One region of the Pseudomonas sp. LjRoot71 genome, then DNA from elsewhere that is predicted to be linked to it. Evidence: predicted binding sites of a transcription regulator. Region 1 holds the regulator's gene; the other holds the start of a gene.
What was found. Region 1 encodes LexA, which represses DNA repair genes until DNA is damaged. Its sites were predicted from a motif close to CTGTNTNNNNANACAG; they were not measured.
Positions count from the first base shown of each region.

Region 2: the regulator LexA is predicted to act here: its motif matches at 2,092-2,107, upstream of recN (DNA repair protein RecN).

Region 1 is NZ_CAXURA020000001.1:3,829,286-3,833,496, forward strand. Features, by position in the region: gene topA (type I DNA topoisomerase) at 1-499, shown strand, start outside; gene ACSQ17_RS18040 (DUF6586 family protein) at 571-1,089, shown strand; gene ACSQ17_RS18045 (hypothetical protein) at 1,168-1,401, shown strand; gene sulA (SOS-induced cell division inhibitor SulA) at 1,507-1,983, opposite strand; gene lexA (transcriptional repressor LexA) at 2,239-2,850, opposite strand; gene ACSQ17_RS18060 (TetR/AcrR family transcriptional regulator) at 3,123-3,830, shown strand; gene ACSQ17_RS18065 (L,D-transpeptidase family protein) at 3,878-4,211, shown strand, end outside.
Region 2 is NZ_CAXURA020000001.1:1,011,547-1,015,757, forward strand. Features, by position in the region: gene dnaK (molecular chaperone DnaK) at 1-1,307, opposite strand, end outside; partial or broken gene grpE (nucleotide exchange factor GrpE) at 1,407-1,979, opposite strand; gene recN (DNA repair protein RecN) at 2,132-3,805, shown strand; gene fur (ferric iron uptake transcriptional regulator) at 3,865-4,211, opposite strand, start outside.

The DNA.
Region 1 (4,211 bases):
CAAGGGTTATGAAGGCCCAAGCCTGGATTGCGACAAGTGCGGCAGCCAGATGCAATTGAAGACCGGTCGCTTTGGCAAGTTCTTCGGTTGCACCAACAGCGAGTGCAAAAACACCCGCAAACTGCTGAAGAGCGGTGAAGCGGCTCCGCCGAAAATGGACCCGGTGAAGATGCCGGAGCTCAAGTGCGAGAAGGTCAACGATACCTACATCCTGCGTGATGGTGCTTCGGGGCTGTTCCTGGCTGCCAGCCAGTTCCCGAAAAACCGCGAAACCCGCGCGCCGCTGGTGCTTGAGCTGATCCCGCACCGTGATGAGATTGACCCCAAGTACCACTTCCTGCTTGATGCGCCGAAGAAAGACCCGCAAGGTCGGGCTGCGGTGATCCGTTACAGCCGCAAGACCAAGGAGCAATACGTGCAGACCGAAGTTGACGGCAAACCGACCGGCTGGCGCGCGTTCTTTGATGGCAGCAAGTGGAAAGTCGAAGACAAGAGCTGATCTGATTAGGTGCGCGCCTGCCGCTTGCAGGCGCGCGTATGCTTATCCGATCCGCGCTGGAGGGTGCCGCGATGGCCCATGAACTCTATACCCGTACCAACCAGAAAATTTTCTACGCTGGCCTGGCGCTGGAGTCCTGGCGCAAGGCCGAGCAGGCGCAGAGTCTGAATTCGCTGGCATTGATCCAGGCTGAGCGTGAGGCTGCGCTGTTTCACCTGTATGGCGCCTTGCTCGGCTTGTGCCATGAGATTGCCGGCTATTACCGGCTGGCCGATAGCACGGCTCCACGGGCTGAGAGCTTTCTGACCCAGGCCGTGCTGGAGGTTGCGCCGAGCCAAGAGCTGGGCGAGCTGGTTGAGTTGGCGCAAACCCCTGATAGCTGGCTGTCCCAACTGCTCAAGGCTTATACCGAGCTGTTTCAGCCGCCCCAGGCATCCAGAAAAGCCAAGTTGGATCCGGCTACTCCGTTGATTACTGCGGTGAGTCTGGATGAAGAAAGTGAGCCGCTGGCCCATCAGGCCCTGGAAGCCTGGCGCCAGCAGCTGAAGGCGCTGGCACAGCGCTTTCGCGAAACCCTGAGCGAGTGGTAACTCGCCGATTGGATCGGCGGACTAGGGTGCGCCTTGGTGGGCTGTTACACTAGACTCCTTTCGTGGAGAACCAAGCCAATGCCTACATCCTTCCTGGAAATTGTCGAACTGCCTGATGGGCGCATAGCCCTGCGCCGTGCCGAGGATGAAGAGTCGTTGGTGGTGCTGGATTTCTCTGCCGACGCCAAGGCATTCCTGCAGGGTCAGCATGTTGAAGTCGCCAAGGCCATGCTTAATGTCGGCGTGCAGATGGCTGGACGTCTGGCTGAGAACAATTTCCAGCAGGAAGAAGGGCCGCGGGTTCTGCACTGATGGCTGATTGGCTAGGCCCTACCGGGCAGGTGATAAGTGTGGCTGCTGTTTGCATGTATGGCTTCAGGCTGACTCGCACAGTCCTTGTGTGCTGCTTTTTGCCAATTATCCCAGACTGATATTCAGGCTTTGCGCCTTGCCCTGTCGAGCTGCCTGTTCAAGCTGCTGCCGTACCTGACGTTCCAGCGGGTGCAGCCAACTGACTACGGTATGACTGCGCCCCAGCGTCAGGGCTTGTTGCGCCAGTTCCAACGCGCTTTGGGCGCCGCGAGGGTGCAACAGCAGAATGCGTTCGCGGTTCAGGCCAGCCTCACGTAACCAGGTCTGGGTTAGGCTTGAAGGCGGGGCAATCAAGGTTAGCCAGCGCTCATCATGGTTATCGCTAAGCTCACGCAGAATTGGCGCTAGAAGGTTCAGGCAGTGCCCGGCTGCGCCGCGTAGCGACAGCTCACTGAACGCCTCTGTCTCATCATCCTGCCAAGGCAGCTCAGTGCTATCGGCAAGTAATGGTGTCACCGTCGATGCCAGAAATGCATCGAACAAAGGCAGCTGTGTACGGTTCAGTGAATGTGGGAACTGCATAGATCCTCCACTAGCAGGTGGTTGAAAACTACCTGCGTTGTCGATACTGCGTTAAAAATGCCCTCGGCAAACCGGTTGAGGTTAACGCGCTTCAGCGCAGCTCGAAGGGCGAGCGAAGCGAGTAATGCTCATTTACAGCCGTAAACTCTGCTTCCCCGGCTATTTTTTCCTTGTCTCGCCTGCCTCGGCTCGAGCTTCCTACTTCGCTCTACCTCCTGCATCCATGCAGGTGTCGCCTACGTTTTCAGCGGCCTGCTAGCGGCGGATAACGCCGACGCTCAGACCTTCAATAATCAGATCCTGTTCTTCCAAATTTACTTCGATCGGTTCGAATTCCGGGTTTTCCGCAATCAGCCAGACCTTGTTGCCCTCGCGTTTGAAGCGTTTGACGGTGACTTCGTCGTCGATGCGCGCTACCACGACTTGGCCATTGCGGGCTTCACGAGTGGTATGTACGGCCAGCAGATCACCGTCGAAGATACCGATGTCCTTCATGCTCATGCCGCGTACACGCAGCAGGTAGTCGGCTCTGGGATGGAAGAACTCCGGGTTGATCTGGCATGATTCCTCAACATGTTGCTGCGCCAGAATTGGCGCGCCGGCGGCGACTCGGCCGATGACCGGCAAGCCTTCCTCTTCTTCGGCGTTGGGTTCGAAACCGGGGATGCGAATACCACGCGAAGCGCCAGGGGTCATTTCGATTGCGCCCTTGCGGGCGAGGGCCTTGAGATGTTCCTCGGCCGCGTTGGGCGACTTGAAACCTAGAGCCAGAGCGATTTCCGCCCGGGTAGGCGGATAGCCATTGTCTTCAAGGCATTGCTTGATGAAGGCGAGAATTTCAGCTTGGCGCGGCGTCAGTTTTAGCATGGTCGGCTCTGTTTTTTTGTACAGTGACTGGGATTATATACAGTGATCGGCGATTGGCAATCCTTGTGTTCTGATCTCTACTCAATGCACTTCCCACCAGTCTGAGGTGCTGCACTGTTACTCGGGCCGCATGCGGGTCGTCTAGCTTGAGTTGATGCGGCTGTTTGCAGGATGCGTGTGACCACCCGGCCACAAGATGGTTTGCCCGGCTTGACAAGGCGGGCGGCTGAAACGTATGTTTCAAACAAGTGTTTGTTCAGATGAAAAGAGTCATGGCCCAGTCGGAAACCGTTGAACGCATTCTCGATGCGGCAGAGCAGCTTTTTGCGGAGAAGGGTTTCGCAGAAACCTCTCTGCGTTTGATCACCAGCAAGGCCGGCGTCAATCTGGCTGCGGTGAACTATCACTTCGGTTCGAAGAAAGCCCTGATTCAGGCAGTGTTCTCGCGATTTCTCGGACCATTCTGCGTCAGCCTGGAACGCGAGCTGGATCGGCGTCAGGCCAAGCCTGAGGTCAAGGTCAGCCTGGAGGAATTGCTCGAGTTGCTGGTCGAGCAGGCGCTAGCGGTGAAGCCGCGCAGTGGTAACGATCTCTCCATCTTCATGCGTCTGCTCGGTCTGGCCTTCAGCCAGAGTCAGGGCCACCTGCGTAAATATCTGGAAGAAGTCTACGGCAAGGTGTTCCGCCGCTACATGCAGCTTGTTCATGAGGCTGCTCCGCGTATTCCGCCGTTGGAGCTGTTCTGGCGTGTGCACTTCATGCTCGGTGCGGCAGCGTTCAGCATGTCCGGGATCAAGGCTCTGCGTGCGATGTCGGAAACCGATTTCGGTGTGAATACCTCGATTGAACAGGTGATGCGCTTGATGGTGCCGTTCCTGGCTGCCGGCATGCGTTCGGAAACTGGCCTGACTGATGAAGCCCTGGCCAGTGCGCAGCTCAAGCCGCGTACCAAGACCAGCGTCACACCTAGCAAAGTTTGACTGCCGCAGGTGGGCTTGGCGGATGCGATCCGCTAAGCTAGCCGCCCATGGTTACCCTCGATTTTTTGCATATCTCCCTCGCTGATCAGCGTCTGTATGGCTTTGCCAACGGTCAGCTGCAGTTGCGTCTGGATGTCTCCACGGCCCTCAAGGGTGCGGGTGAGCAAAATGGCTCCGGCTGTACGCCGCGTGGCTTGCACGTGGTGCGGGCGAAGATCGGTGATGGTTTGCCGAGCGGGGCCGTATTGCGTGGCCGACGCTGGACGGGCGAGGTCTGGACGCCCGAATTACATGCGCAGTTTCCCGGGCGTGACTGGATTCTCACGCGCATTCTCTGGTTGAGCGGTTGTGAACCTGGGCGTAATCGTTTGGGCGCTGTCG
Region 2 (4,211 bases), 2.8 Mb from region 1:
ACCGCGCCCTGGTTGTCGTCAGCAGTGGAGAACACCTGCGACTTTTTGGTCGGGATGGTGGTGTTCTTTTCGATCAGCGCAGTCATCACGCCGCCCATGGTTTCGATACCCAGAGTCAGCGGGCTGACGTCCAGCAGCAGTACGTCCTTGACGTCACCAGCCAGTACCGCGCCCTGAATGGCTGCACCCATGGCTACGGCTTCGTCGGGGTTGACGTCCTTGCGGGCTTCTTTGCCGAAGAAGTCAGCCACGGTTTTCTGCACCAGCGGCATACGGGTCTGACCACCGACCAGAATCACGTCGTTGATCGAACCCACGTCGATGCCGGCATCTTTCAGTGCGATGCGGCAAGGCTCGATGGTGCGCTGCACCAGGTCCTCAACCAGGGCTTCCAGCTTGGCGCGGGAAATCTTCACATTGAGGTGCTTCGGCCCGCTCGCGTCTGCAGTGATGTACGGTAGGTTGACGTCGGTCGACTGACTGGAAGACAGCTCGATCTTGGCCTTCTCAGCAGCTTCTTTCAGGCGCTGCATGGCCAGCGGGTCACCCTTGAGGTTCATGCCGCTTTCTTTCTTGAACTCGTCAACGAGGTAGTCGATCAGACGAATGTCAAAGTCTTCACCGCCAAGGAAAGTGTCACCGTTGGTGGCCAACACCTCGAATTGGTGCTCGCCATCGACTTCAGCGATTTCGATCACCGACACGTCGAAGGTACCGCCACCCAGGTCATAGACGATCACGGTGTGGTCGCCCTTGGCCTTGTCCATACCGTAGGCCAGCGCGGCGGCGGTCGGTTCGTTGATGATGCGCTTGACGTCCAGACCGGCAATACGACCGGCATCCTTGGTGGCCTGGCGCTGGCTGTCGTTGAAGTAAGCCGGAACAGTGATCACAGCCTCAGTAACCGCCTCACCGAGGTAGTCTTCGGCGGTCTTCTTCATCTTCTTCAGCACTTCGGCGCTGATTTGCGGCGGTGCCATTTTCTGGCCGTTAACCTCAACCCAGGCGTCACCGTTGTCCGCCTTGGCGATCTTGTACGGCACCATCTGGATGTCTTTCTGCACGACATCCTCTTCAAAACGACGACCGATCAGACGCTTTACCGCGTACAGGGTGTTGTGCGGGTTGGTCACTGCCTGGCGCTTGGCCGACTGACCGACCAGGATTTCGCCATCATTGGCGTAAGCGATGATCGACGGCGTGGTGCGTGCGCCTTCGGCGTTCTCGATAACCTTGACGGTGCCGTTTTCCAGAATAGAGACGCAGGAGTTGGTGGTCCCCAGGTCGATACCAATAATTTTGCCCATATTCACTCTCCCGAAACTTTGATAATTCCGTCGCTGTAACTGATCAGCGGCGGTAGCACTAAAACGCTTGACTGTTTAATGGGGGCTGCTTGACGAATTTCAAGCCTGCTCATCAATCGATGGCGGCGCTTCGGCCGGCGCCTTGCTGACCACCACCATGGCGGGGCGCAGCAGGCGACCGTTAAGCAGATAGCCCTTCTGGAACACCTTGAGCACGCTGTTGGGCTCAACATGGGTGCTTTCCTGCAACGCCATGGCCTGGTGATGCTCAGGGTTGAACGGCGCACCGTGCGGATCAATCGCCTCCAGCTGGAAACGCTTGAGGGTGTCGTGGAACAGCTTGAGCGTCAGTTCCATGCCTTCACGCACCGCCTTGATCGCCTCATCGTCCGGATTCGACAGCTCAAGACCACGTTCCAGGCTGTCCACCACCGGCAGCAGGTCGTTGGCAAATTTTTCCAGGGCGAACTTGTGCGCCTTCTCGACATCCTGCTCGGCGCGGCGGCGCACGTTCTGCAGATCGGCAGCCATGCGCAGCGACTGATCCTGCGCAGTGGCCAGTTGCTCTTCCAGCGCTTGCACGCGGGCAACCAGGTCATCGCCCGCAGCCGCGTCGGCAGCTTTTTGTACGTCGGGGTTCTGCGTATCCAGGGTCTGTTCGTCAGCCATGCGTCTCTCCTCTTGAAATTCGACGCGAGCCTCAACTCACGTGTCTGACCGCTATATGGGGCCAAAAAATGTGGTTTCAAGGACCGCGGATGGATTGTCAGCCCACAAAAAAACACTGTATAAATAACCAGACATGAACTTGGGAGGCCCTCACCATGCTGGTGCACCTGTCCGTACACAACTACGCCATCGTTGAACACCTTGATCTAGAGCTGGACACCGGCATGAGCGTGATCAGCGGCGAGACCGGTGCAGGCAAATCGATCATGCTCGACGCCCTCGGCCTGACCCTGGGTGATCGCGCTGACAGTGGCGTGGTACGACCCGGCGCGGACAAGGCCGACATCCTCGCCAGCTTTGACCTGGCCGATATCCCCGAAGCCCGGGCCTGGCTGGCCGAACGCGATCTGGACAATGACGGCCCCTGCATCCTGCGCCGAGTGATCACCGCCGAAGGCCGCTCGCGCGGCTATATCAATGGCGCCCCCTGCCCACAAGGTGACCTCAAAGCCCTGGGCGAACTGCTGATCGACATCCACAGCCAGCATGAACACCAGTCGCTGCTCAAGGCCGACACCCACCGCCGTCTGCTCGACGAGTACGCTGGCAGCCAGGAGCTGGCGCGCCAGGTGCAACTCGCCGCGCAGCGCTGGAAGCAGACGCGCAACGAACTGGAGCGCGTTTCCAATATCGGCGACGAACAGCGTGCCCGTCACCAACTACTCAGCTATCAGTTGGAAGAACTCGACAACTTGGCCCTGGGCGAAGACGAACTTGAGCAGCTAGAACAAGAACACAAGAACCTGACCAACGCCGAAAGCCTACTCAGCGCCTGCCGCCTGGTGATCGAACAATGCAGCGAGAATGATGCGGGCAACGTGCTGTCCGCCCTGACCAGCAGCCTGAATCGCCTCGGCGCATTCAAGGGCCAGCCAGGCGCCCTGAGCGAAGCCAGCAACCTGCTGGCCAGCGCACAAATCCAGATCGAAGAAGCGGTTGGTGAGCTCAATCGTTTCCTCGACCACTTCGAGGCTGACCCGGAACGCCTGCAACAGATGGAAGAACGCCTGGACGCGATCTACACCCTGGCGCGCAAACACCGCATTCAACCCAGCGAACTGAGCGCGATGCAGCAGCAGCTGTTCGAAGAACTGGAGAGCCTGAATGCCGATGACCAGGCCGCCGAACGCCTGAGCGAAGAATTGGCCGCTTTTGAACGACACTACCAGGAAAAAGCCGCCGAACTGAGCGCGTTGCGCCATAGCGCTGCCAGCCAGCTGGCCAGCGCAGTCGAACAAGAAATGCAGACCCTCGGCATGCCCGGCGGACGCTTCACCATCAAGCTGACGACCAACACCAGCAGTGAGCCGCAGCCTAATGGTCTTGAGCAGCTGGAATTTCTGGTCAGCGCCAACCCCGGCCAACCGCTGAAAGCCCTGGCCAAAGTAGCCTCAGGCGGTGAACTGTCACGCATCAGCCTGGCGATTCAGGTGATCACCGCACAAACCTCGCGGGTGCCCACACTGGTTTTCGACGAAGTCGATGTGGGTATCGGCGGCCCCACCGCTGAAGTGGTCGGGCAACTGCTGCGCCGCCTCGGTGAACGCGGTCAGGTGCTGACGGTTACCCACTTGCCGCAGGTTGCCGCACAAGGCCATCAGCACCTATTCGTGCACAAGGTACGTGACAGCGATGCCACCCGTACCGCGGTCAGCAAGCTAACTCCCGCCGAACGCGTCGAGGAAATCGCACGCATGCTCGGCGGCGTTGATCTCACCGAAGAGTCCCTGGCCCACGCGCGACAAATGGTCAGCAGCGCCCAAGCCTGATCAATCCGCCACAATGCAAAAAGGCGACCCGAGGGTCGCCTTTTTCATAGCAGTCGCAATCAGCTTTTCTTGCGTACGTACAGCACCAGATTGTGATCGACCAGCTCAAAACCGTGCTCTTTGACGATTTCTTTCTGACGTCTCTCGATCTCGGGATCAAAGAACTCGATCACCTCACCCGAGTCGACGCATACCATATGGTCGTGGTGCCCGCTGTCAGCCAGTTCAAATACTGCGTGACCGCCATCGAAGTTGTGGCGCACCACCAGACCCGCGGCTTCGAACTGAGTCAGTACACGGTAAACAGTGGCCAGGCCAACATCGTCGCCCGCCTCCATCAGGGATTTGTAAACGTCTTCTGCACTCATATGGCGCTGACCGGCCGAGTCGAGCATTTGCAGAATCT